2 regions of the Streptomyces sp. NPDC050485 genome follow, and region 1 is predicted to be linked to the other one. Evidence: riboswitches for the same ligand, from Rfam matches in the RefSeq annotation. Region 1 holds a riboswitch; the other holds the start of a gene.
The links. A riboswitch is a leader RNA that binds a small molecule or an ion and turns the genes downstream of it on or off. The one in region 1 is predicted to bind ZMP and ZTP.
Positions count from the first base shown of each region.

Region 1 (11,317 bases):
GGTCTTCCCGTCTTCACCGGTGATCCGGCGGAGCTCACGCCCGAGGAACGCGCCTGGCTCGAAGGCACCGCGGCCTGGGGCGCGACCGAGGGCGCCTACGCCGCCATGCACCGCTCGAAACCGCAGACCGCAGCCTTCGGGCTCACCGACTCACCGGCCGGGCTCGCCGCGTGGATCATCGAGAAGCTCCGGTCGTGGAGCGACTGCGACGGCGACATCGAGCGGCGCTTCACGAAGGACGAGATCCTCACGAACGTCACGCTCTACTGGTTCACGGGGACGATCGGCTCGTCCATGCGCATGTACCGGGCGAACGCCGCGATCCCGCCCGCGCAGCACGCCCGCCGGGTCGAGGTGCCGTCCGGATTCTCGCTCTTCCGCGGCGACGTCGTCCGGCCGCCGCGGGCTTGGCTGGAGCGTACGGCAAACGTCGTGCGGGTGACCGAGCCCCCGCGCGGCGGGCACTTCGCACCGTTCGAGGAGCCCGAGCTCTACGCGGCGGAACTGCGCGAGTTCTTCCGTCCGTACCGGGCGGCGGCGACGGGCTGAGCGGCCCGCCGCGCGCGGGCCCGGCCGGAAGACCTCGCCCAGCCCATACCCCGAGAAACCGATGGCCTGTCGGGAGGGCAACAGCCCTCAGGCGGCGTCCAGTTCGGTGAACTCCGCCTCGGTGAGCGTCAGGTCGGCCGCTGCCGCCGAGTCACGAATGGTCGCCGGGCGGGACGACCCCGGGATCGGGACCACGACCGGGGACTTCGCCAACTCCCAGGCCAGGCACACTTGTTGGGGACTGACCCCACGCTCCTCGGCGATCCGCGCGAACGCGGCGTGCGATGAACCCAGCCCGCCCGCGCGGGAGATGCCGCCCAGCGGGCTGTACGGCAGGAAGGCGATCCCCAGTTCGGTGCACAGCCGCAGCTGCGGCTCACTGTCGCGGGTGGCCGGCGAGAAGCTGTTCTGCACGGACACCAGCCGCTCGCCGAGGATCCGGTGGGCTTCGCGCAGTTGGTCGGAGCTGACATTCGAGATGCCGACCGCGCGGATCCTGCCCGCGTCGTACAGGTCGCGCAGCGCGCCCACCGAGTCGGCGTACGGCACCTTCGGGTCCGGCACATGCAGTTGGTAGAGCCCGATGGCGTCCACGCCCAACCGCTTGAGGGAGCCCTCGCACGCCTCCCGGAGGGTCGCGGGGTCCCCGTTGAAGGACCAGGCCCCGTCGGCTTCGCGCGCCGCCCCGCCCTTCGTCCCGACCAGCACGTGGGAGGTGTCGCCGCCGTATGCCGCGAGTGCCCGGGCGATCAGCGACTCGTTGTGCCCGGTCTCGGAGGAGTTCAGGCAGTACGACATGGCCGTGTCGATGAACGAGATCCCGGCGTCGATTGCGGCGTGGACGGTCGCGATCGCGCGTTCCTCGTCCGGCCGCCCTTCGATGGACAGCGGCATCCCACCGAGCCCGATGGCGCTGACCGCGATGCTGCCAATACGACGGCTGTACATACCCGATCCCCCCTGGGGTGACATGACACAACGCCCGCGACTCTACGCTCGTAGACACCGCAGTACGGCAGATCCGGGAAGGACGGGACTGCCGGCGCCGGCCACAGCCCGGACAGCGCGCCCGCCACGAGCAGCCCTGCCGCGAGCTGAGCCGGCCCGGCCCGGGGGTACTCACCGGGCCCTTTGGGCCCTCCTCCGCAAGAGTGCCGGGCGGTAGCTCTCACGGGGGAGGCGGATGCTCCGCTCGCATGACGTCTCGCCGGCGCGGTCCGGCCAGGATGGAGTCGTGGCGATGAAGCATTCCTTGGACAACTCAGTGCGTCCGGCCCGGAGCCGGGCGCTCCCCCTCCATCTGGGCACGTGGCCCGCGTTCGCCGTTGCCGCATGGGGGGTTCTGTTCGCGGTGCCCAGTTTCGTCTGGGCGTTGGGCGGCACCTTCGGCGCGCAGTCGACGGTGGCTCCGTCGCTGATGAAGCTCGCTCAGGACCGGGTGACGTGGTTCCTGGCCGTCTTGTGGGTGACCGGTTTCCTGAAGCTCTTCGGGGCGTTGGTCGGGATCGGCCTGACACACCGTCGCGGCACATGGACCAGTCGCCTCATGGTGCTCTGTGGCGGCGGCGCGGCAGTGCTGCTCGTCTGGCACGGATGTCTCTTCGTCGTCCACGGGGTGCTGGTTGAGGCCGGGGCGCTCGCTGTCCCGCCGGACCTGGCCGGGTTGACCTGCTGGTACCTCTACCTGTGGGGACCGTGGTTCATCGTCGGCGGCCTGGCCTTCGCCGCGGCCACCACGCACTATGTCCGCCGGCACGATGGCCGACGCGAGATGCGGCGCTACGGCTCAGTGGGGGTGCTGGGTGCATTGCTCTTGTCCTTGGCCTCGACACTCGCCGGGATTGGATGACGGCCGTCACGCAGTTGCCCCGCCGTCGTCCTGCCCGCCCCGAAGTCTCAGCGCCTGACGTAGCGGGTGAGCCGCGAACGGGCGTCGTTCTCGGTCAGTCCCAGCGCCTTCCCGATGTCATCCCAGGTCAGTTCGTCCATGGACTCCTCGGCCAGAATGCTGTGGGCCGCGGCGTTGCCGACGCGTTGTGTGATGCGCTCTGCCGCCGCTACGGCCTTGAGTGCGGCCAGCGGCACTTCGAAGGCCAGGTTGTCGAGCCGTTCGGCCAGCATGTCCAGCAGGTCCTGCAGATCGGCCGGTAAGGGCAGAGACCGTGCCTCTACGTCTTTGATGTGCTGGGCCCAGTCCTGGCGGGGGCCGTCCGTGTCGATGTCCGCCTTGTACAGGGAAACCTCGCCCACGGCGGCCCAGTCGATCGGATAGCGGGACGCGCCGCGCCAGCCGCACGAACACGAGCCGCGCAGCTCAGCAGCGCGTGGCCGGCCCATCCGTCCGTCGTGCACGGTCCATTGCGTGGTCGTGCAACCACCGCCGCCGCTGCCCGCATCGAGGTACACCGGCTTTGCCTCGCTGCCGTCGGCCAGGACGACCCCGACCGAGCCACCGTGGGACGAACCGAATTCCGCCGTCTGCCACTTCATGGCTTCCCCAATCCCTGTAGGCCGCCCACCGGGGACCTCCTGCCGAGGCGCGGCCCGTCGGTGCCTGGTGCACATTCACGGACAACGATCCTCAACCCGGCAGGCCGGTGTCCGGCGAATGGACAAACCCGTCGCGGGGGACCCGCGGCACGAACTCCCGGGCGGTGTCCGGCCATTGGGCGGCGGTCCCTTCGAGCCAGTCCGCGACGTCGTGGTGGATCTGTGTGCCGGGGTCCCCCTCGGTGAAGAGGCCGGACTGCGCTGCCGTGCTGAGCACCCTGTTGCGAGGTCCGACATCCGGATGCCCCGGACGCAACCCGATGACCACCTAGATCACGGGGATGCCCGCCGCGCGAACTGCGTCGCCGCGCGGACCGGCCCGCCGCCAACTGGAGGACGGCTACGTCGCAGACGCTCCGCCCGCCGCCTGACGGGTCGCCGCGTCGACGGTCTGCTCCAGCAGCACCGCGATCGTCATCGGCCCGACCCCGCCGGGTACGGGTGTGAGCAGTCGCGCACGCTCCATCGCTCCCTCGAAGTCGACGTCGCCCACGTTGCCCGGGTTGTATCCGGCGTCGATGACCACCGCACCGGGCTTGATGTCCTGGCCCTTGATGAACTGCGGCCTGCCGACGGCCGCGACGAGGATGTCCGCTGCCGCGGTCACCGCGGGCAGGTCGGCCGTCTTGGAGTGGCAGTAGGTGACCGTCGCGTCGCGGGCCAGCAGCAGCATGCCCATCGGCTTGCCGAGGATCGGGCTGCGCCCGACCACCACCGCGTTCCGGCCGGCGGGCTCGACCCCGTAGGCGTCGAGCAGTCGCATGATTCCGCCCGGGGTGCAGGAAGCGAAGCCCGGGTAGCCGAAGGCCATGGCCGCGAACGACCACATGGTTACGCCGTCGACGTCCTTGGCGGGGTCGATCGCCTCGAACGCGGCCCGCTCGTCGATGTGCGCGGGCACCGGGTGCTGCAGCAGGATGCCGTGCACCGACGGGTCGGCGGACAGAGCCCGGATGGTCGCGACCAGTTCCGCGGTGGTGGTCGCCGACGGCAGCGGTACGTGCCGTGACTCGATGCCCGCCCGGGCACAGCGGTTGCGCTTCATCGCGACGTAGGTGACGGATGCGGGGTCCTCGCCCACGAGGACCGTCGCCAGACACGGCCTCACACCGGTCTCCGCCACCAGGTCCCGCGCCCGCCGAGCGCTGCGGTCGAGGCCGGCTTTCGCCACGTCAGTGCCGGTCATGAGCTGTGCGGTCACGGAAGGCTCCCATCGGTAAGAATGGATCGCCCAGGCGCACGGCTTCAGCTGAAGGCGGATCGCTCCCCGGTGGTACCCCACCCAAGCGCCAGTCACGACCGCCCGGTCATCGTAACGGGGCCGGTGGAACGGGACCAGCGACGGGACGACGGGACCGACGGCACCGCCCCTCTCCCGCGGACGGCACCCCCTCCCCGCTACCAGCCTTTCGACAAGGCGGACGCGGGAGTTGATCGTTTCATCGCGACCATCTGGGTGATGGGGTGCGTGTGCACGTTGCCGCGTGGCCCGACGTGACGTTGCACAGCTTCCAACCAGCCATGCAGAAAAGGGTGATCATGGAACGCCGCATTCTCCGCGCCGCAGCCATCGCCATCGGGGCCGCCGCGCTCATTGGACTCATGGGTCCGTCAGCCAACGCCGCTGGTCTCGGCGGCACCGACGGCACGATTAATTCCGTGCGCGCCTTCGCCGACGGCACGATCGATGCCGTGGGTAACCTCGCCGGCCTGCGTTGAGGGCCAGGGCTGACACCCGTTACTCCCATGTCAGCTCGACCTCGTTCCCGCGCGCGCACTGTGAAGGGACGACACTGGTGGGCCGGCCGCCGTGACTGCCACGGCGCCGGCGGTTGGCCCGCTGGTCCCTCCGTTCTCGGAGGTCATGTCGTTAGGGGTTGTCGGCCGAGGCGTACCAGTCCTCACTGAGGTTTTCTCAACGAAACGATCTCGTGAGGTGACTCGGCCCAGGGGATCCCGCGAGCCTCGATGAGTCCTGCGGCGTCCGGCGGGTCGTACTGTCGAACCCGGTCCCGAGGAGGACTTCTGATGCGCAGCGTGACCTATTCGATGGGCGTCTCACTTGACGGCTACATCGTCGGGCCGGACGGCGACTTCAACTGGACGGCGCCCGACGAGGAGGTCTTTCGCTTCGTCACCGAGGAGATTCGAGAGGTCGGCGTCCACCTGTTGGGACGACGGCTGTACGAGACGATGCTGTACTGGGAGACCGCCGACCAGGATCCATCGCTCGGCGACTCAATGCTCGAGTGGGCCGCCATCTGGAAGCCGCTCCCGAAGGTGGTGTTCTCCACCACGCTGTCGGCGGTGCGGGGCAATGCCCGCCTGGCCTCCGGCAGCCTGGCGGAGGAGATCGAGCGGTTGCGGGCCGAGCCGGGGGAGGGCGACATCGCAATCGGCGGCGCGACTCTCGCCGCCGAGGCGGCCGCGTCGGGTCTGATCGACGAGTACCGGGCCAGGGTCTACCCGGTGCTGGTCGGCGGTGGCATTCCGTTCTTTCCCCAACGCGAGCGCCGGGTGGATCTCGAACTCGTCGAGACCCGCACCTTCAGTTCGAGTGTCGTCTACCTCCGCTACCGCGTGGCGCGCTAGCCGGCTCGACCGCCGAGCCCAGGGGGCGTCCGGCGGATCAGATGACCTCTTTGCCCTTGTGGCTCGTTCAGCAGCAGCACCTTCGCCATCGAACTGGGCACGTTTCAGGTCGAGACCGTGAAGTCCCGTAGCCGGGTGGGCAGTTGGCGGTCGGGGAGGCGGGGCCATCGGTACCCGGCGACCTCCAGGCCGGCGCGCCAGTCGCGGGGCCGCGGTACGACGAGCGGGCTGTAGCCGTGCAGGACGGGCCGGTGACGGCGTTCGCGCTCTCGGCGCTGGGCCCGCAGGCTGCGCGGGGGCAGTCCCAGCCGAGCGGCGCATCTTCCGTGCGGCCGGCGCGTACACGTGGTCCAGAGCCAGGTGCACGCCGTGCCCGGATGCCCTGTTGGCCAGTGCGCCCCCCGGTGCCGCCACCGGTCATCGGCGGAGCGAAGGCGCCTGTCGCGTGGATGGGCTGCAGATTGAGTCCGGCACTCGGCAGCCCGAGCCCGTCGGCGATCGCGTAGCCCAGCGGAGTCACCGAGCCCGCCAGGAGGAGCACGTCGCTGGCCTGCGCGGCCTGGAGGAGGTCGTCCGCCATCTCCCCGGCCAGTGACCTCGCCAGGGACACCACCCGGGCGAGCATTCCCGGACCGGTCCTGCTGTGGTGCAGCACCTGACCGCGAGCCGAGCGCAGTTCGGCGCGGGGGTCGATCGGAAGCGGGTGGAAACCGGCCGGTGAATCGGAAAGCGGGGGCTCGAAGCAGGCGTGCGTCACCACCGTGACGTGATGACCCCCCGCTACCAGCCCGTCCGCGAGGCCGGCGTAAGGAGCCGCATCGCCCCGAGAACCGACCGTCGTGATCGCCACTCGCACGGTCATCAGTATGCCGTCCACGACTCCTTCCGATCCGTACATCGCACCAGCGGGCTGCGGGCCGCCTGCCGGGAATTAACGGATCGTCACCTGTCACTGGCGGCCCCGGGCGCCGATCCCGCGTCCCGCGCCTGCCGCCGGGGGGCGGTACGGGGCGGCCGGGGTTCGGGAGCGGCAGCACGGCTCGGTGCGGGTCCGTCGGCAGGGCGAGCGCATCGCGGCGCTCCACGACGCCCTGGCGATGGACCGCGTTCAGGGCCAGGTGGGTGAATCCGCGCTCCGCGTGCGCAATGCGGCGTGTCGCGGTGGGACGTATCCCCTGGGGTGCTATTGCGGCGCCTGCGGGATCCGCCCGGCCGATGTCCGGCGGGCGCGAAGGGAGCGAGTTGTGATGCGTACTCGGTTGATGTCACTCGTTGCGCTGGCGGGTGCGGCGTCCGCGATATGCGCGGCGCCCGCGGCCGCTGCCGTGAGTGATCAGGACACGATGTTCGTGAGGTCGATTCATGAGGGCAACCTCGCGGAGATCGCCGCCGGGAACGACGCGCAGCAGCACGCGGCGACCACATGTGTGAAGACGGTCGGGTCGGTGCTGGTACGCGACCACAGCAAGCTCGACACCGGCCTGAAGGCCCTCGCCGGCAAGCTGGGCACCGAGTTGTCCGCCACGCCGACCGCGGCGCAGCAGCAGGATCTGGACTCCGTTCGGGCCCGCGCCGGGACCGCGTACGACTCCGCCTGGCTGAAGGTCCAGGACGACGCCCACGTCGGCGCGCTGGCTCTGATCGACAAGGAGATCTCGTCGGGCCGGAACACCGAGGTCAGAGCTGCGGCCAAGGCCGCGCGGCCGGTCGTGGCCATGCACCTGGCCATGGTGCGCGGCGGCACCTGTCATACGAGCAAGGACCCCGGAACGGTCCGGGCCGGCACCGGCGGCTACCTGGCCGCACCCACACCCGACACCGACACGTACCGAACGCTCGGGGCGGTGAGTCTGGCCGTCGGCGGCCTGCTCGCGGCGATCGGGGCCGCGTGCATGGTCCGCAGCCGCCGACGCACGGCGAAGAAACGCTGAACCTCGACCTCGAAGCGGGAGATGACGTGGCGAGGCCGAGAGGCGTGGCACCAGGCCGGACCACCGCCAAGGCCGCGATCGCCCTCGGGGCACTGGCGGCGGCTGCCGGATGGGCCGCACTCAGCCCGGCGGGGCCGGTGCGAGAGCTGGGCGAGGCAGGCGAAGTACCGCCCGTGTCCGCCGCCCTCACGGCACCGGTCGCGGGCGAAGTACCGCCCACGCCCGATACCGGCACGGCACCGGTCGCGGCCCGAGTACCGCCCGCGTCCGCTACCGCCTCAGCGCCCGTCTCGGGCGAAGTATCACGCGCGTCCGCCGCCCTCACGGCGCCGGTCGCCGACGTCGACCCGTCGCCGCCCGTGGAGATCCAAGGGCCGGCGGGCTGGCGCGCTCCGGTCGTCCCCGTCGGCGCCACGGGAGACGGCGCCTTGATCCTTCCGCAGGACGGGCGCGTCGGTGGGTGGTGGGCCCTCGGCGCACCCGTCGGCGCCGCCCGGGGAACCGTGCTCGTCGCAGGGCACGTGGACACACGCGCGGGGCTCGGAGCGTTCGCCACCCTCCACGGGCTGCCCCTGGGGACGAAGATCGGCATCCGCGCCGCCAACGGCCGCACCTACCCGTACGTGATCACCGCCCGCCGCATCTACCCGCAGCGCGGTCTCCCGCCCGACCTGTTCACCCGCGACGGCAGCCACCGCCTGGCCCTGGTCACGTGCGCGGGAAGGTACGACCGCGAGCGCGGCGGGTACGACAGCAACCTCGTGCTGTACGGCACTCCGGCATCCAGAGCCCTTACCCGGTCGGGCTGAAGGGGCGCCCCCGCCGGGCGGCGCCCCTTCAGGTTTCAGGACGGCGACGGCCGTCAGAGGGTGTTATGCGGCGTCGGCCGCCTTGTGGCGGCGCCACCATACGAGACCGGCGCCGGCCGCGAGGAGGGCGAGGGCCGCGGCTGCGATCTCAATGATCTGGGTACCGGTGTTCGCGAGGCCGCCGCCCCCGCCGTTGGCGCTCGGCGGCGCGGTGTGGCCGCCCTGGCCGGTGGGTCCGGGGTTGGGGGTGTGGCTCGACGGGGGTGTGGAGGGCTCACCGGTGTGGGTCGGGGTGGGTGTCGGGGTGGGTGTCGGGGTCGGGCCGCCGCCCGTGCCGGTGTGGCCGGCCGTGTTGCCGCCGAGGGCGAGCAGGGCCTTGTTCTCGGCGTCGTCCGTCATCGCCTTGACGGAGATGTCGGTGGTGCGGGGCAGGTTCTTGTGCTCGGCGGTGAACTTGGCCGGACTGACGTTCTGCTTCGGGGACTTGGAGAAGTCCACGCCGCCCATGACGCAGGTGCCGGGCTGGCCCGCCTTCTGGCACGGGTAGCTGTAGTCGCCCTGGGTGAAGGACTTCACGTAGTCCTTGTACGTCTGCTCCGGGGTCCAGGACGCGTTCTTCCCGCGCAGCGGCCAGTCGGCCACCCGGTTGCCGTTGATGATCGCGTGGTAGTCCGTCGGCGACTTCGCGTCCTGCTGGCGGATCCACTCGGCCGCGACCCGCGCGTTGTAGACGGCGCGCAGGTCGGCGTACTTGGCGTCGGTGTTCACCTTCTTCTCGATGTCCGGGACGATCATCGAGTCCATGAGCTCCTGCACCCGCTTGTGCTGGGCCTCGGTGAGGTTGCACGAGCCGTTGGGGCTGGGGGTCTTGACGTCCTGGGGGACGGAGTTGACCTTCAGCGGGGCGTCGAGGATGTAGAGGCCGCCGTCCTGCTCGCGGACCTCGGCGGGCTTGGGAACGATCCAGTTCCGTACGCCGTGGGTGCAGGGGATGTTCTCCGACTGGAGCTTGTCCCAGAGCTGCTTGCCGACCCCGGTGCGGGGGTCCATGTCCTTGGCGTAGTCGTGCTTCATCTCCAGGTCGGCCTGGAGCAGGACGCGGCCGGCGTCGGTCGTGCCGAACGTCTTGTCCATGATCTTGTCGGGCTGGTCCGGGTTGAGGTTGACCCAGAACTTCTCCGGCGTCAGGGCGAGCCAGGTGAAGAAGCTGTCGGAGATGAGCTCGGCCTTCTGCCGGCCGCCGTAACCGAGGCCGGCGGACTCGTCGACCTTGTTCGCGGAGAACGAGTAGTTCAGGCCCTGGCCCTTGACCGGCTTGCCCACGTAGCGGAGTTCGAGCGTGGAGAAGTCGACACCGCCGGGGCCGGGGACCCGCATGCCTTCGGGGTCGTTCGCGCGGATGATGTCCATCTGCCGCTTCATGTCCGCCGGCGTCGCGGGCGACTGCCGGATGGCCCCCGAGCCGCGGCCGATGCTCTTCAAGGTGTCCTGGGCGGTGTACTGGCCCGGCTCGAACTCCGGTACCGGGGTGGAGACATGCTCGTACGTCGTCACCCGGCCCTCCCCGGCGATCTGCTTGAGCTTGTCGATGTACTTGACCGTGTCGTCCGCTTGCGGCTTGCCGAAGGCGTACCGGAGCTTGTAGTCCTTGAACTGCGGGTCCTTCAGGAACGCCTGGTCCGCCGGGGCCTGCCGGGAGTTGTGAAGACCGCCGGACTTGACCTCGACCGCCTCTTTGGTCCTCCGGTTGAACGCGTCGTAGCGCCGGTCATAGGTATCGCCGGTGTCCGGGTCGGTGACCTTGACGGTCTCCTCGCAGATCCAGTCCGGTCCGGTCAGCCCGAGGTCCTTGACGATTTTGCCGTGGAAGGCATCGCCTCGCGGTTGGCGCCCGTAGACCTCGATGTACGCCTGGCTCAGCCAGTTGGCGAAGCCCCCGTACATGGTGTCCGTTCCGCCGTGACGCGTCAGGTAGTCCTTGTACGTGGCGTAGACCCGGTCGGGCGTGCCCTCCTTGTACTTCTTGTAGGGCTGGTCCAGCTTGCCGAGGATCTTGTCCCGCTCCGCCGGATCGTCCGGCAGGGTGAGGCCGTCCATGGCCTGACGCTGATTCGGGAACCCGTAGGAGTCCCAGTCGGCCTCGGGCCGGACCGCGTCCCCCTTCGCCCACGGCAACTTGCCCGGATCCGTCGGGTTGCCGGTCAGCTTGAACATCTCGTCACAGCGCTGCGCCTTCACCGCTGCGTCTGCCGTGCCCTGGAGCTGTGGCAGGCCGCTGGCGGAGAGGATGCCGACGGTGGCGAGAGCGACCGCGGCACGTGCCCACACATGGTGTCGGCGGTGGGATATCGGAAGGTTCACTCGAACCGGTCTTCCCCGGGAGCCCAGACATGGGCGGAGAGAGCTGCGACACCAGGGGCCCCCGTGCTCAATGGTGTCGCGCAGCACCACACGCTAGCTCCCCGAGCCACAGGAGTCCCACAGTTTTCCCCGTCCGCCGTCTCCCAACTCCCCTTCTCCACAGGACCCTTACGCCTCTCCCGTAGGCTCTGGCCCCATGAGCGAGCAGCAGTGGACGGACCATCCCCGGCTCAGGGCCTGGCTGCGGGAGCAGGAGGCGGCGTTCCCGCGGTGGGCCGCCTCCCATCCTGGCGTCTGGGACTTCTCCGCGGACTCGGTCGACGAACTGGAACGGGTGATCAGGGCGGAGTTCGCCGCCGGGGAGTGGGAGGAAGTGAGAGCCGCCCGGCGCACACCCCAAGTGACCGTGCCCGCCTGGTACTTCGGCGAGGTGTGCGTGCGGGCGGGTGCGGTGTGGAAGGTGAACCCGGCCGCGCCGACCGACCCGGACGCCTGGGACGGCCCCTTCGTCGGCGTCCCAGGCGA
Region 1 covers NZ_JBITHR010000004.1:159,618-170,934, reverse strand. Annotated here, with positions in the region: gene ACIBK6_RS10060 (epoxide hydrolase family protein) at 1-549, shown strand, start outside; gene ACIBK6_RS10055 (aldo/keto reductase) at 637-1,497, opposite strand; gene ACIBK6_RS10050 (DUF3995 domain-containing protein) at 1,790-2,398, shown strand; gene ACIBK6_RS10045 (hypothetical protein) at 2,446-3,039, opposite strand; partial or broken gene ACIBK6_RS10040 (cysteine hydrolase) at 3,242-3,403, opposite strand; gene ACIBK6_RS10035 (bifunctional 5,10-methylenetetrahydrofolate dehydrogenase/5,10-methenyltetrahydrofolate cyclohydrolase) at 3,440-4,285, opposite strand; ZMP/ZTP riboswitch at 4,322-4,406, opposite strand; gene ACIBK6_RS10030 (hypothetical protein) at 4,570-4,818, shown strand; partial or broken gene ACIBK6_RS10025 (IS5/IS1182 family transposase) at 4,847-4,969, opposite strand; gene ACIBK6_RS10020 (dihydrofolate reductase family protein) at 5,128-5,691, shown strand; gene ACIBK6_RS10015 (glycosyltransferase) at 5,759-6,553, opposite strand; gene ACIBK6_RS10010 (DUF4142 domain-containing protein) at 6,789-7,622, shown strand; gene ACIBK6_RS10005 (sortase domain-bontaining protein) at 7,649-8,431, shown strand; gene ACIBK6_RS10000 (LPXTG cell wall anchor domain-containing protein) at 8,495-10,792, opposite strand; gene ACIBK6_RS09995 (hypothetical protein) at 10,989-11,317, shown strand, end outside.

Region 2 (11,317 bases), on a different contig from region 1:
CGCCGCCCACTCCGCACCGGACAGCCTGACCCGCAGGACGCGGGCCGCGACCACCGCCGTCACCGCGAGCGAGGCGGCGAGCGCCGCGCCGACCGCGTAGATCGGCACCGAGCGCAGGGCGACGATCTGGAAGACGAAGCCGAGGCCGTCGAGCGCCAGTCCCGCCACATAGCGCCACTGGCGTACGGCGCGCAGCAGCAGCGCCGCGTCGACACCGGAACCGGCGCCCGCCCCCGTACTCGGCTCGGTGGCGCGCGTCGCGGCGGCCTGGAGGACGGTGGCCGTACCGAAGCAGAGCGCGGACGCAAGCGCGCAGATCATCCCAAAGAACACAGGGGGACTGTAGCCGCCCCCGCAGCCGTCCCCGCCGGGGGGCCGGGAAAGCCTCCACCCGCCGGGCTCCGCCCCGCCCCCTCGCCTGTCTCCCTACCCCGCCCTCACCTCCAGCGTCACGAACCCCAGCACCCCCCGGTACCCCCGCAAGTACCCCGCCCGGTGCTCCTGTGCCGTCTTCAACGCCTCGGCCGCGTCCGGGTGTTCGGGGTGGTCGAGGGACCAGCGGGACAGGGAGCCGGTCCAGGCGAATTCGTAGGTGTCCCACTCCTCCTGCGAGCTGACGTGCGCGGACACCGGCACCCAGCCCGCCCCGGCCACCTGGTCGAAGGTGCCTGCCAGGTCGGGGTACTCGTCGGGGGTGAAGCCCGCTTCCCGCATCACCTCGTTGACCTCGCCGCTGAAGAAGCCCTCGCCCACCAGGACGCTGCCGCCCGGCGCGAGATGGCGGCGGGCCGCCTCCAGGGTGGGGAGCAGGCCCCCGAAGGCGTGGGTGGCTCCGATGCACAGGACCAGGTCGTACGGTTCCGGCTCCGGCGGCGTGAAATCGCCCGCGTCACAGGAGTGCAGCCGTACCCGGTCCGCGAGGCCGGCCGCGTCGATGGCCGTGCGGGCCTTCTCCAGCGCGGTCCGGCTGATGTCGACCCCGTCCGCCCGCAGGCCGGGCCGGCCGGCCGCGGCCCGCACCAGCCATTCCGCCTCCGCGCAGCCGAGGTCCAGCAGTCTCCCCCCGCCGCGCGGCAGGGCGCGATCGAGGATCCGGCGCACCGACTCGTCGGAGAGCGGCGCGGCGATCGGATGGTCGGCGTGGGCGATGGTGCTGATGAGTTCGCGTTCCATGCCCGCATGGTGCCTCCGCCCGTACGGAGGTGCGAGGCAATTACCGCGCGGCGGGGATCGCGGGGGTGCGGGGGGCCGCGGCGCCGCTAACATGGCCTGCCTGGCAGCAGCCCCGCCCTCGAACCATCGGTCCGGCAGGGCGATTTGGGGCGCACGGTCACACCTCGGGGGAGCAGGAGCATGACGCAGGCCCATGTGCCGCAGCAAGCGGAGTCGACGGACCGGCAACCCGGCGGGCTGCCGCCGGTGCATCCGGCGGTCAGCGAGGCGACCCGGCTGATGGCCGCGGGCACGTACCTGGACGAGGAGTACCGCGACGCGGTCATCGACGAGCTGTACGTCCACGAGGAGCGGATCGTCGCGCCCTCGCTCGGCTTCGACGCGGCCCGGGTCCTCGCGCACGCGCTGCGCGCCCGCAACCTGGAGATCGCCTGGTCGCTCGGCATCCTCGTGCTCTGGGTGCTGAGCGTGGTCGTCACCCAGTACGCCTTCCTCGTCGTCCTGGGGCCCTGCCTGCTGCTCGGCGTGGCCCGGCTCGTCCGCGGCACCGCCAGACCCGCGCCCTGGTACCGCACCGTGCCCGCGTTCTTCCTGCGCTGGTGGGCGCGGAGCCTTCTCGCCGTGTTCGCCATCGCCGTGGTGGTCTCGCTGTTCGGCGGATACTCCTCCTCCTCGCACAACTACTCCTCCGCATACGGGAGTTACGGGAACGGCTACGGCTACGGCAGCTCCTACGGCAGCTCGGGCTCCGTCCCGCCGTTCGTCACGGGCCCCGCCCGCCTCGTCGGTGGCGGCGCCCTCGGCCTGGCGGGCCAGGGCTTCAGCCCGGGCCTCGGCTGGGGGATCCTCGCCTGTTTCGCCGTGCTCGCGCTCTGCATCGCGGCGCAGCGCGCCCAGTTCGCCCGGATCATGGCGGGCGAGCTCTCCCCGGAGGGCTTCCAGGACTTCGCCGCCGACCCCGCGCAGGCCAACGCCAACGGGCGGTTCCAGCGGCTGGCCGCCCTGATCCGCGCCGAGCAGCACGCCCGGCTCGCGGTCTACCGCGCGTACGCCCCCTTCCGCGGCGCGGGCGACCCCTTCGACCCCTGGTCGGTCTCCATCCAGCTGCGCCCCCGCAAGTCGCTCGGCGACCGGGCCCCGGCCCGGGTCTCCAACGCCGAGATCCTGCGCATGGTCGAGCCCCTCATCGCCCAACTCCGCGTCCCCGCACCGGCGGTGGCGGCCCAGGCAGGCGCCGTACGGGACCGGCTGCGGCAGCTGGAGATGACCGAGTACGTCTTCCTTCCGGTCGACGGGCTCCCCTCGCGCACCCACGCGCCCTACCGCGACGGCGACTTCGAGCAGCACCGGGCCGCCGCCCTGGAGGAGGGCGGCGAGGCCCGCAGGCACTTCCTGCGGATCCGGGTCGGCGGCTGGGAGGAGCACCTCGTCACCACCGTGTTCGTACGGGTCCACACGCAGGGCGGCATGCTGGTCCTGGAAATCGCGCCGCACGTCCTGCCGCCGCTGCGCGAGGACTTCTTCCGCGCCGACCGGGCCGCCCACGACTTCCGCTGCCGCAACCCGCTGGGCAAGGCGGCCTGGGCGCTGCTGCACACCCCGGCGTCCGCGCTGCGCTCCCTGGTCGTGCTTGGCCGCGCGATCGGCTCGACCTGGCACCGCCTCACCGGCGGGTACGGGCGAGCGCTGCCCGACGGGCCCGCCCGGTCGGTGCGCGAGCTGGCCGCGGCGCCCGACACCTCCCTGTTCCAGTCGATGGACTACCAGCGCTATGTGAAGTCCATCGAGGACCGGGTGACCAGCGGAGTGCGGAACGTGCTGTACGAAGCCGGGTACGACACCGGGCAGTTCGAGCAGAAGATCGTCAATGTCGCCCAGGGCGGGGTCATGATCGAGAACGCCCGCGGGGCGATCAGCGTCGGCGACCACAACACCGTCAAGAACGAGGGGTGATGACCATGTCCGACGGCGACAACACGCAGCGGTCCGTACACATCAGCGGGGTGACCGGCTCCGTCTCGGTCGGCGACCACAACAAGGTGCGGAGCACCTACCACGCGGGCGGCGCCGACGACGAGGCGCAGCGCCAACTCCTCGACGCCATCGTGGAGTTCAGGGCGGGTCTCGCCCAGCTGGTGGCCAACGACCAGACCCGCACCCTGGACGCGGAACTGGCCGACGCCGAGGGTGAGATCCGCACCGACGGCCGCGCGACCCCGGGCCGCCTCGCCCGGCTCGGCGAACTCCTCACCGGCGCCACCGCCATCACGGGCCTGCTCGCATCGGGCGAGGCGCTGGTGCAGCGGGTCCGCGAAGTGACCGGGCTGTGAGCGGGCGATGAGCACGGGCAAGGGCGAGGTCCGCTGGAACGCGGCGACGCAGAAGTGGGAGAGCGTACAGGGGTCGGACCATGCCCCCGTCGCACCTCCGGAGTCCCAGGCGCCCCCGGCACCGCCGGGGCCCCCAGCGCCGCCGACACCCCCTGCTCCCCAGCTGCCCCTGCCGTCCCTGGAGGAGCCGCACGTCGTGCCCCCCGAGGCGCGCCCCGCCCGGCGGGTGCCGGTCGCCGTCGTCGTCGCGATGGTCGTCGTGGCCGCGGCCGGGGCGGGGGGCGGCTGGCTGCTGGCCCGGGGCGGGCCCGACCATCCGAAGGTCGTGGTCGGCCCGCCCGCGTCCGGGTCGCCCTCCGTCACCCCCGACCGCAGCGACGACGGCAAGGGCAGCCCCTCGGCCTCCGCCTCCCCCTCCGCGTCGCCGGGTTCCACCGCGCCCGCCGGGTTCCAACTCGTCCAGGATCCAAGGGGGTTCACGCTCTACGTGCCGCAGGGCTGGACCCGTGAGGACCAGGGGGGCAAGGGCGTCTTCTACAACTCCGCCGACCACGCCCGGCTGATCCAGGTGTACCCGGTCGCCGAGTCGGGCCTCAGCCCGTACGACGCGCTGAAGCAGACCTCGGGGGAGCTGGCGAAGAACCCCGGCTACCAGGAGATCAGCCTTGGCAACGACGCGACCGTGCCCGGCGGCGCCACCCAGGCCGCGCGGCTCGTCTACGCGTACGACAACCAGCAGCTCGGCCACCGGCGCCAGGTGGTCGACTACGCCTTCCTGACGCCGGGCGGCGAGCATTACGCGGTGCTGTCCGCGGCCCCGGCCGCGGCGTGGCCGGAGCAGGAGAACACGTTGAAGACGGTGCTCAGCGTCTTCTGCGCGGGTTCCAACTGCCCTTCCGCTCCGGCGGGTTGAGTCCCGGCAAAGTGCTCCGCAGGAAGCGGCGGCCGTCTGCTGCGGGCCGTGCGTGGCTGGTCGCGCAGTTCCCCGCGCCCCTCAAAAGACAGGGCGCGGGGGCCGCATCGAGCCTTCGCCGGGGCCTCTCAGTCTTCCGCGAGCACCGCGCGCAGCTGGTCGAGGCCCCAGTCCAGGTCCTCCTTGCTGATGACCAGCGGCGGCGCGATGCGGATCGTGGAACCGTGGGTGTCCTTGACCAGGACTCCGCGGTCCATCAGTTTCTCGGAGATCTGCCGCCCGGTCCCGTACGACGGATTGATGTCCACGCCCGCCCACAGCCCGCGCCCGCGCACCGTCTCGACCGTGCCGGTGCCGGTCAGCAGGCCGAGCTCGTGGTGCAGGTGGTCACCCAGCTCGGTGGCCCGCTGCTGGTACTCGCCGGTGCGCAGCATCGCGATGACCTCCAGGGCGACCGCGCAGGCGAGCGGGTTCCCGCCGAACGTCGAGCCGTGCTCGCCCGGCCGGAACACGCCGAGCACGTCCGCCGAGGCGACGACCGCCGACACCGGGACCACCCCGCCGCCCAGCGCCTTGCCCAGGATGTACACGTCCGGCACCACGCCCTCGTGCTCGCAGGCGAAGGTCTTCCCGGTGCGGCCGAGGCCGGACTGGATCTCGTCCGCCATGAACAGCACGTTCCGCTCGCGCGTCAACTCCCGTACGCCCGCAAGGTATCCGGGCGGCGGAACGAGCACGCCCGCCTCGCCCTGGATGGGTTCGAGCAGCACGGCCACGGTGTTCTCGGTGACCGCGGCCCGCATCGCGGTGAGATCGCCGTACGGGACGATCTCGAAGCCCGGCGTGTAGGGGCCGTAGTCCGCGCGGGCCTCCAGGTCGGTGGAGAAGCTGACGATCGTGGTCGTACGGCCGTGGAAGTTGTCCCGGGCGACCACGATCTTCGCCGTCCCGTCCTTGACGCCCTTGACCTTGTACCCCCACTTGCGGGCCGTCTTCACGGCGGTCTCCACCGCCTCCGCCCCGGTGTTCATGGGCAGCACCATGTCCTTGCCGCACAGTGCGGCGAGCTCCGTACAGAACTGGGCGAAGCGGTCGTGGTGGAACGCCCTCGACGTCAGCGTCACTCTCTCCAGCTGGGCCTTCGCCGCGTCGATGAGGCGGCGGTTGCCGTGGCCGAAGTTGAGTGCCGAGTAGCCGGCCAGCATGTCGAGATAGCGCCGGCCCTCGATGTCCGTCATCCAGGCGCCCTCGGCGGAGGCGACGACGACGGGCAGGGGGTGGTAGTTGTGCGCACTGTGTGCCTCGGCGGAACGGATGGCGTCTTCGGTCGCTGCGTGGGTCGACACGGGTTCTCCGATCGTCATGCGGCATGGGGCGTAGATGGTGCCCTTTTCTATCGTCGCTCGGATGCCGGACGAAGAAACCTTGCCGTCCGGCGCGGCCGGTAGGGTGTTCGGTACGTACGGCGACTGGCGAGCGGGGAAGCGACCCCGGGGAAGCCGTGCGCGGCCTGTCGCACGAGGTGCCGCCCGCCTGGGCACCCCGGGAATCTGTCAACGGACCCCGGAGGACGCCATGAGCCTTCCCCTTTCCCATCCCGCCCTTCGCGCCACCGACCCCGAGCTGGCCGGGCTCGTAGCCGCCGAGGAGCGGCTCCAGTCGGACACCCTGCGCCTGATCCCCAGCGAGAACTACGTCTCGACGGCGGTCCTGGAGGCGTCGGGGACGGTCCTGCAGAACAAGTACAGCGAGGGTTACGCGGGCCGCCGCTACTACGAGGGCCAGCAGAACATCGACAAGGTCGAGACGCTGGCCGTCGAGCGGGCCAAGGCGCTGTTCGGCGTCGATCACGCCAACGTCCAGCCGTACTCGGGCTCGCCCGCCAACCTCGCCGTGTACCTCGCGTTCGCCGAGCCCGGCGACACCGTGATGGGCATGGCGCTGCCGATGGGCGGCCACCTCACGCACGGCTGGGGCGTCTCGGCGACCGGCAAGTGGTTCCGGGGCGTGCAGTACGGCGTGCGCGCCGACACCGGTCTGATCGACTTCGACGAGGTGCGCGAACTCGCCCTCAAGGAGCGCCCGAAGCTGATCTTCTGCGGCGGCACGGCGCTGCCCCGCACGATCGACTTCGCCGCGTTCGGGGAGATCGCCCAGGAGGCGGGCGCGGTGCTCGTCGCCGATGTCGCGCACATCGCGGGCCTGATCGCGGGCGGCGCCCACCCATCCCCGGTCCCGTACGCGGACGTCATCTCGACCACCACGCACAAGACCCTGCGGGGTCCGCGCGGGGCGATGCTGATGTCCCGCGAGGAGCACGCGAAGGCCATCGACAAGGCGGTCTTCCCCGGGCTCCAGGGCGGCCCGCACAACCAGACCACGGCGGCGATCGCGGTCGCGCTGCACGAGGCGGCGCAGCCGGCGTTCTGCGCGTACGCGCACCAGGTGGTCGCCAATGCGAAGGTTCTCGCCCAGGCGCTGCTCGCCCGGGGCTTCGATCTGGTGTCGGGCGGCACGGACAACCATCTGATCCTGATGGACCTGACGCCGAAGGACGTACCGGGCAAGGTGGCCGCGAAGGCCCTCGACCGGGCGGGGATCGTCGTCAACTACAACACGGTCCCGTACGACCCCCGAAAGCCCTTCGACCCCTCCGGCATCCGCATCGGCACCCCTTCCCTGACCTCGCGCGGTCTGGGCGTCGAGCACATGCCCGCGGTGGCGGAGTGGATCGACCGGGGTGTGACGGCGGCGCGGGCGGGCGACGAGTCCGCCCTCGCGGTGATCCGCGCGGAGGTGGCCGACCTGATGTCGTCCTACCCGGCCCCGGGCTTGCCGCTGGATTGAGCCCCTCCCCGCCCCTTCCCTAAACCCTCCGGGGGTGGGGAAGGAAAGGGGTTTTCTCGGGGCCCCGCCCCGGACCGGGGTCCGGGGCTTCGCCCCCTGCCCCCCCCCGGGGCTTGGCTTCGGCCTCGCTCCTATGCACCCTGCCAGGGGCGCGGGGAACTGCGCGAGCGGCCACGCACGGCCCGCAGCCGAAATCCGTTCCCGCGGGAGCGGGGGTCTGGGGGCGTAGCCCCCAGGAACAATCAGGGGGAAGTCCCTGTGGCCGCGGTCACAATGGCGCGGGTTTCCGGGTGGGCGGGCGCACCTGAGAGAATGCTGAGCATGGCCTCGACTCGTCCCCGCGTGCTCTCCGGAATCCAGCCCACCGCAGGCTCGTTCCACCTCGGCAACTACCTCGGCGCGGTCCGCCAGTGGGTCGCGCTGCAGGAGTCCCACGACGCGTTCTACATGGTCGTGGACCTCCACGCGATCACCGTTCCGCAGGACCCGGCCGAGCTGCGCGCCAACACCCGCCTCGCCGCCGCCCAGCTGCTCGCTGCCGGTCTCGACCCCGAGCGCTGCACGCTGTTCGTCCAGAGCCACGTCCCCGAGCACGCCCAGCTCGGCTGGGTCATGAACTGCCTCACCGGCTTCGGCGAGGCCAGCCGGATGACCCAGTTCAAGGACAAGTCCGCCAAGCAGGGCGCGGGCAACGCGACCGTCGGCCTCTTCACGTACCCGGTCCTCCAGGTCGCCGACATCCTGCTGTACCAGGCCGACCAGGTCCCGGTCGGCGAGGACCAGCGCCAGCACGTCGAGCTGACCCGCGACCTCGCCGAGCGCTTCAACGGCCGGTTCGGCGAGACGTTCACGATCCCGGCGCCGTACATCCTCAAGGAGACGGCGAAGATCTACGACCTCCAGGACCCGTCGATCAAGATGAGCAAGTCGGCGTCGACGCCGAAGGGCCTCATCAACCTCCTCGACGAGCCGAAGACGACGGCCAAGAAGGTCAAGAGCGCGGTCACCGACACCGACACGGTGATCAGGTACGACGCCGAGAACAAGCCCGGTGTCTCGAACCTGCTCACCATCTACTCCACCCTCACCGGCAAGACCATCGCCCAGCTTGAGGCCGAGTACGAGGGCAAGATGTACGGCGCGCTCAAGACCGACCTCGCCGAGGTGATGGTGGAGTTCGTCACGCCGTTCCGGACCCGTACGCAGGAGTACCTGGACGACCCCGAGACGCTGGACTCGCTGCTCGCCAAGGGTGCCGAGAAGGCCCGCGCGGTCGCCGCCGAGACGCTCGCCGCGGCGTACGACAAGGTCGGCTTCCTGCCCGCCAAGCACTGAACCCGCCGTCCGGCCGGTGCCCTGACCGGGGCACTGGCCAGACGGCGGTGCGGCCGTCACACTGCACACTGACGTCCGGAACCGACGTATCCGGACATGACTGAGGAGAACGACGTGGGGACCGTAACGCTCGGCGTTTCGATCGCGGTCCCGGAGCCGTACGGCAGCCTGCTCCAGGAGCGGCGCGCGGGCTTCGGGGACCCCGCCGCGCACGGCATCCCCACGCATGTCACCCTGCTGCCGCCGCACGAGGTCGAGGCGGAGTGCCTGCCGGAGATCGAGGCGCACCTCGCGGCGGTGGCGGCGGAGGGGCGCGCGTTCCCGATGCGGCTCGCCGGGACGGGGACCTTCCGGCCGCTGTCCCCGGTCGTCTTCGTCAACGTCGTCGAGGGCGCGGGCGATTGCGCGCGGCTGCAGCGGCGGGTGCGGGACGAGGCGGGGCCGCTGGTGCGCGAGCTCCAGTTCCCGTACCACCCCCATGTGACCGTGGCGCACAGCATCTCCGAGGAGGCGATGGACGTGGCGTACGAGTCCCTCGCGGGGTTCTCGGCCCAGTGGACGTGCGCCGGGTTCGCCCTCTACGAGCAGGGCGGCGACGGGGTGTGGCGCAAGCTCCACGAGTACGCCTTCGGCCGGGGAGCAGCGGGAGTCCCACCCCAGGGAACCTGCCGGGACCAGCCCTCCCTGCGCTAGGGCCTCTTCACACCGGCAGGCGGCGGAACACCCCCCGCGGCGCATGCCTCAGCGCTGACATCACCACCCGCAGCGCCCCCGGCACCCACACCACCTCCGCCCGCCTGCGCAGCCCCGATTCGATGGCCTGGGCCACCGCCTCGGGGGTGGTGGCGAGCGGTGCCTCCGCCAGGCCCGCCGTCATCTTCGTACGGACGAATCCGGGGCGTACGACCATCACGTGCACCCCTGTCCCGTGCAGCGCGTCCCCCAGGCCCTGTGCGAACGCGTCGAGTCCCGCCTTGCTCGACCCGTAGATGAAGTTGGCGCGGCGGGCCCGCTCGCCGGCCACCGATGACAGCACGACCAGCGAGCCGTGGCCCTGCGCCTGGAGGGCCTTCGCGCAGATGAGGCCCGCGGAGACCGCACCGGTGTAGTTGGTCTGCGCGACCCGTACCGCCGCCAGCGGCTCGCCCTCGTCGCGGGACTGGTCGCCCAGTACCCCGAACGCCAGCAGCACCATGTCGATGTCGCCCTGGGCGAACACCCGGCCGAGCGCGCCCTCGTGGGAGGCGGAGTCGAGCGCGTCGAAGCCCAGCGTGTGGACGTCCGCGCCCAGTTCGCGCAGCCCGGCCGCCGCCGCGTCCAGGGCGGGGGAGGGGCGGCCCGCGAGCCACACCGTACGGGTGCGGCGGGCCACGAGGCGCCGGGCGGTGGCGAGGCCGATCTCGGACGTGCCGCCGAGCACGAGCAGGGACTGCGGGCTGCCGAATGCGTCCTTCATCAGGGGGCTCCTTCTCGGGAATCGGGAGTGGGGGCGGGGGAGTTCAGGGGGCCGAGGGGCAGTTCACAGGGCCAGGCGGCGGCTCATGTCCGAGGTGAAGACCCCTGACGGGTCCAACTCGGCACGCAGCGCCCGGAATTGGCGCAGCTTCGGGTACATGCGCTCCACCAGCTCACCCCGCATCCGCGCGTCCTTCGCCAGGTAGACGCGGCCGCCCGCGTCCGCCACTTCCTCGTCGAGCTCGTCGAGGAACGCGCCGAGGCCGGGCAGCTTCGCGGGGATGTCGAGGGCCAGGGTCCAGCCCGGCAGCGGGAAGGACAGCCAGCCGGGGTCGCCCGCGCCGAAGCGTTTCAGTACGGCCAGGAAGGACGGGCAGCCGCGCCGGGAGATGCGCCGCACGATCGCGCGCAGGGCGTCCTCCTGCCCGTACCCGACGACGAACTGGTACTGGACGAAGCCGCCCCGGCCGTAGATCCGGTTCCAGTGCGGCACCCCGTCCAGGGGGTGGAAGAACGCCGGGATCCGCTGGAGTTCGCCGGTCCGGCGCCTGGGTGCCCTGCGGTACCAGAGTTCGTTGAACGCCGATACGGAGGCCCGGCCGAGCAGTCCCTCCGGCAGGAAGGAGGGGGCGGCCGGGAGCCGGCCGGGGCGGAAGGCGAGCGGGGTGCTGCGGGCGCGGGGCGGCAGGGTGTCCAGCGGCGCGTGCTCACCACGGGTCAGCACCGCCCGCCCGGTCCCGGCGCCCCGCGCGAGGAGGTCGATCCACGCCACCGAGTACCGGTAGCCGTGGTCGGTGGCGGTCAGCCGCGCCATCAAGTCGTCCAGATCCGCCGCCCGTTCGGTGTCCACCGACATCAACGAGGTCTGGACCGCCAGGAGTTGGACGGTCGCCCGGAGGATCACTCCCGTCAGGCCCATGCCGCCCGCCGTCGCGTCGAACAGCTCGCTGCCCGGTGCGACGGTGCGTACCGTGCCGTCCGCCGTGAGCAGTTCCAGTTCGCGCACATGGCGGGCGAAGGAGCCCGAGACGTGGTGGTTCTTGCCGTGGATGTCGGCGCCGATGGCTCCGCCGACGGTGACGTACCTGGTGCCGGGCGTCACGGGCACGAACCAGCCGAGCGGCAGCAGCACTTCCATCAGGCGGTGCAGGCTCACGCCCGCGTCGCAGACCACCACGCCCGCCTCGGCGTCGATGGTGCGGATGCGGTCGAGGCCGGTCATGTCGAGGACCGCGCCGCCCGCGTTCTGCGCGGCGTCGCCGTA
Region 2 covers NZ_JBITHR010000020.1:122,563-133,879, reverse strand. Annotated here, with positions in the region: gene ACIBK6_RS32135 (hypothetical protein) at 1-321, opposite strand, end outside; gene ACIBK6_RS32130 (SAM-dependent methyltransferase) at 427-1,173, opposite strand; gene ACIBK6_RS32125 (hypothetical protein) at 1,354-3,126, shown strand; gene ACIBK6_RS32120 (hypothetical protein) at 3,126-3,503, shown strand; gene ACIBK6_RS32115 (hypothetical protein) at 3,511-4,416, shown strand; gene rocD (ornithine--oxo-acid transaminase) at 4,545-5,780, opposite strand; ZMP/ZTP riboswitch at 5,872-5,962, shown strand; gene glyA (serine hydroxymethyltransferase) at 5,992-7,263, shown strand; gene trpS (tryptophan--tRNA ligase) at 7,585-8,598, shown strand; gene ACIBK6_RS32095 (2'-5' RNA ligase family protein) at 8,713-9,291, shown strand; gene ACIBK6_RS32090 (decaprenylphospho-beta-D-erythro-pentofuranosid-2-ulose 2-reductase) at 9,299-10,054, opposite strand; gene ACIBK6_RS32085 (FAD-binding protein) at 10,118-11,317, opposite strand, start outside.
Region 2: linked by a shared signal. The riboswitch ahead of glyA (serine hydroxymethyltransferase) and the one ahead of ACIBK6_RS10035 (bifunctional 5,10-methylenetetrahydrofolate dehydrogenase/5,10-methenyltetrahydrofolate cyclohydrolase) in region 1 are both predicted to bind ZMP and ZTP.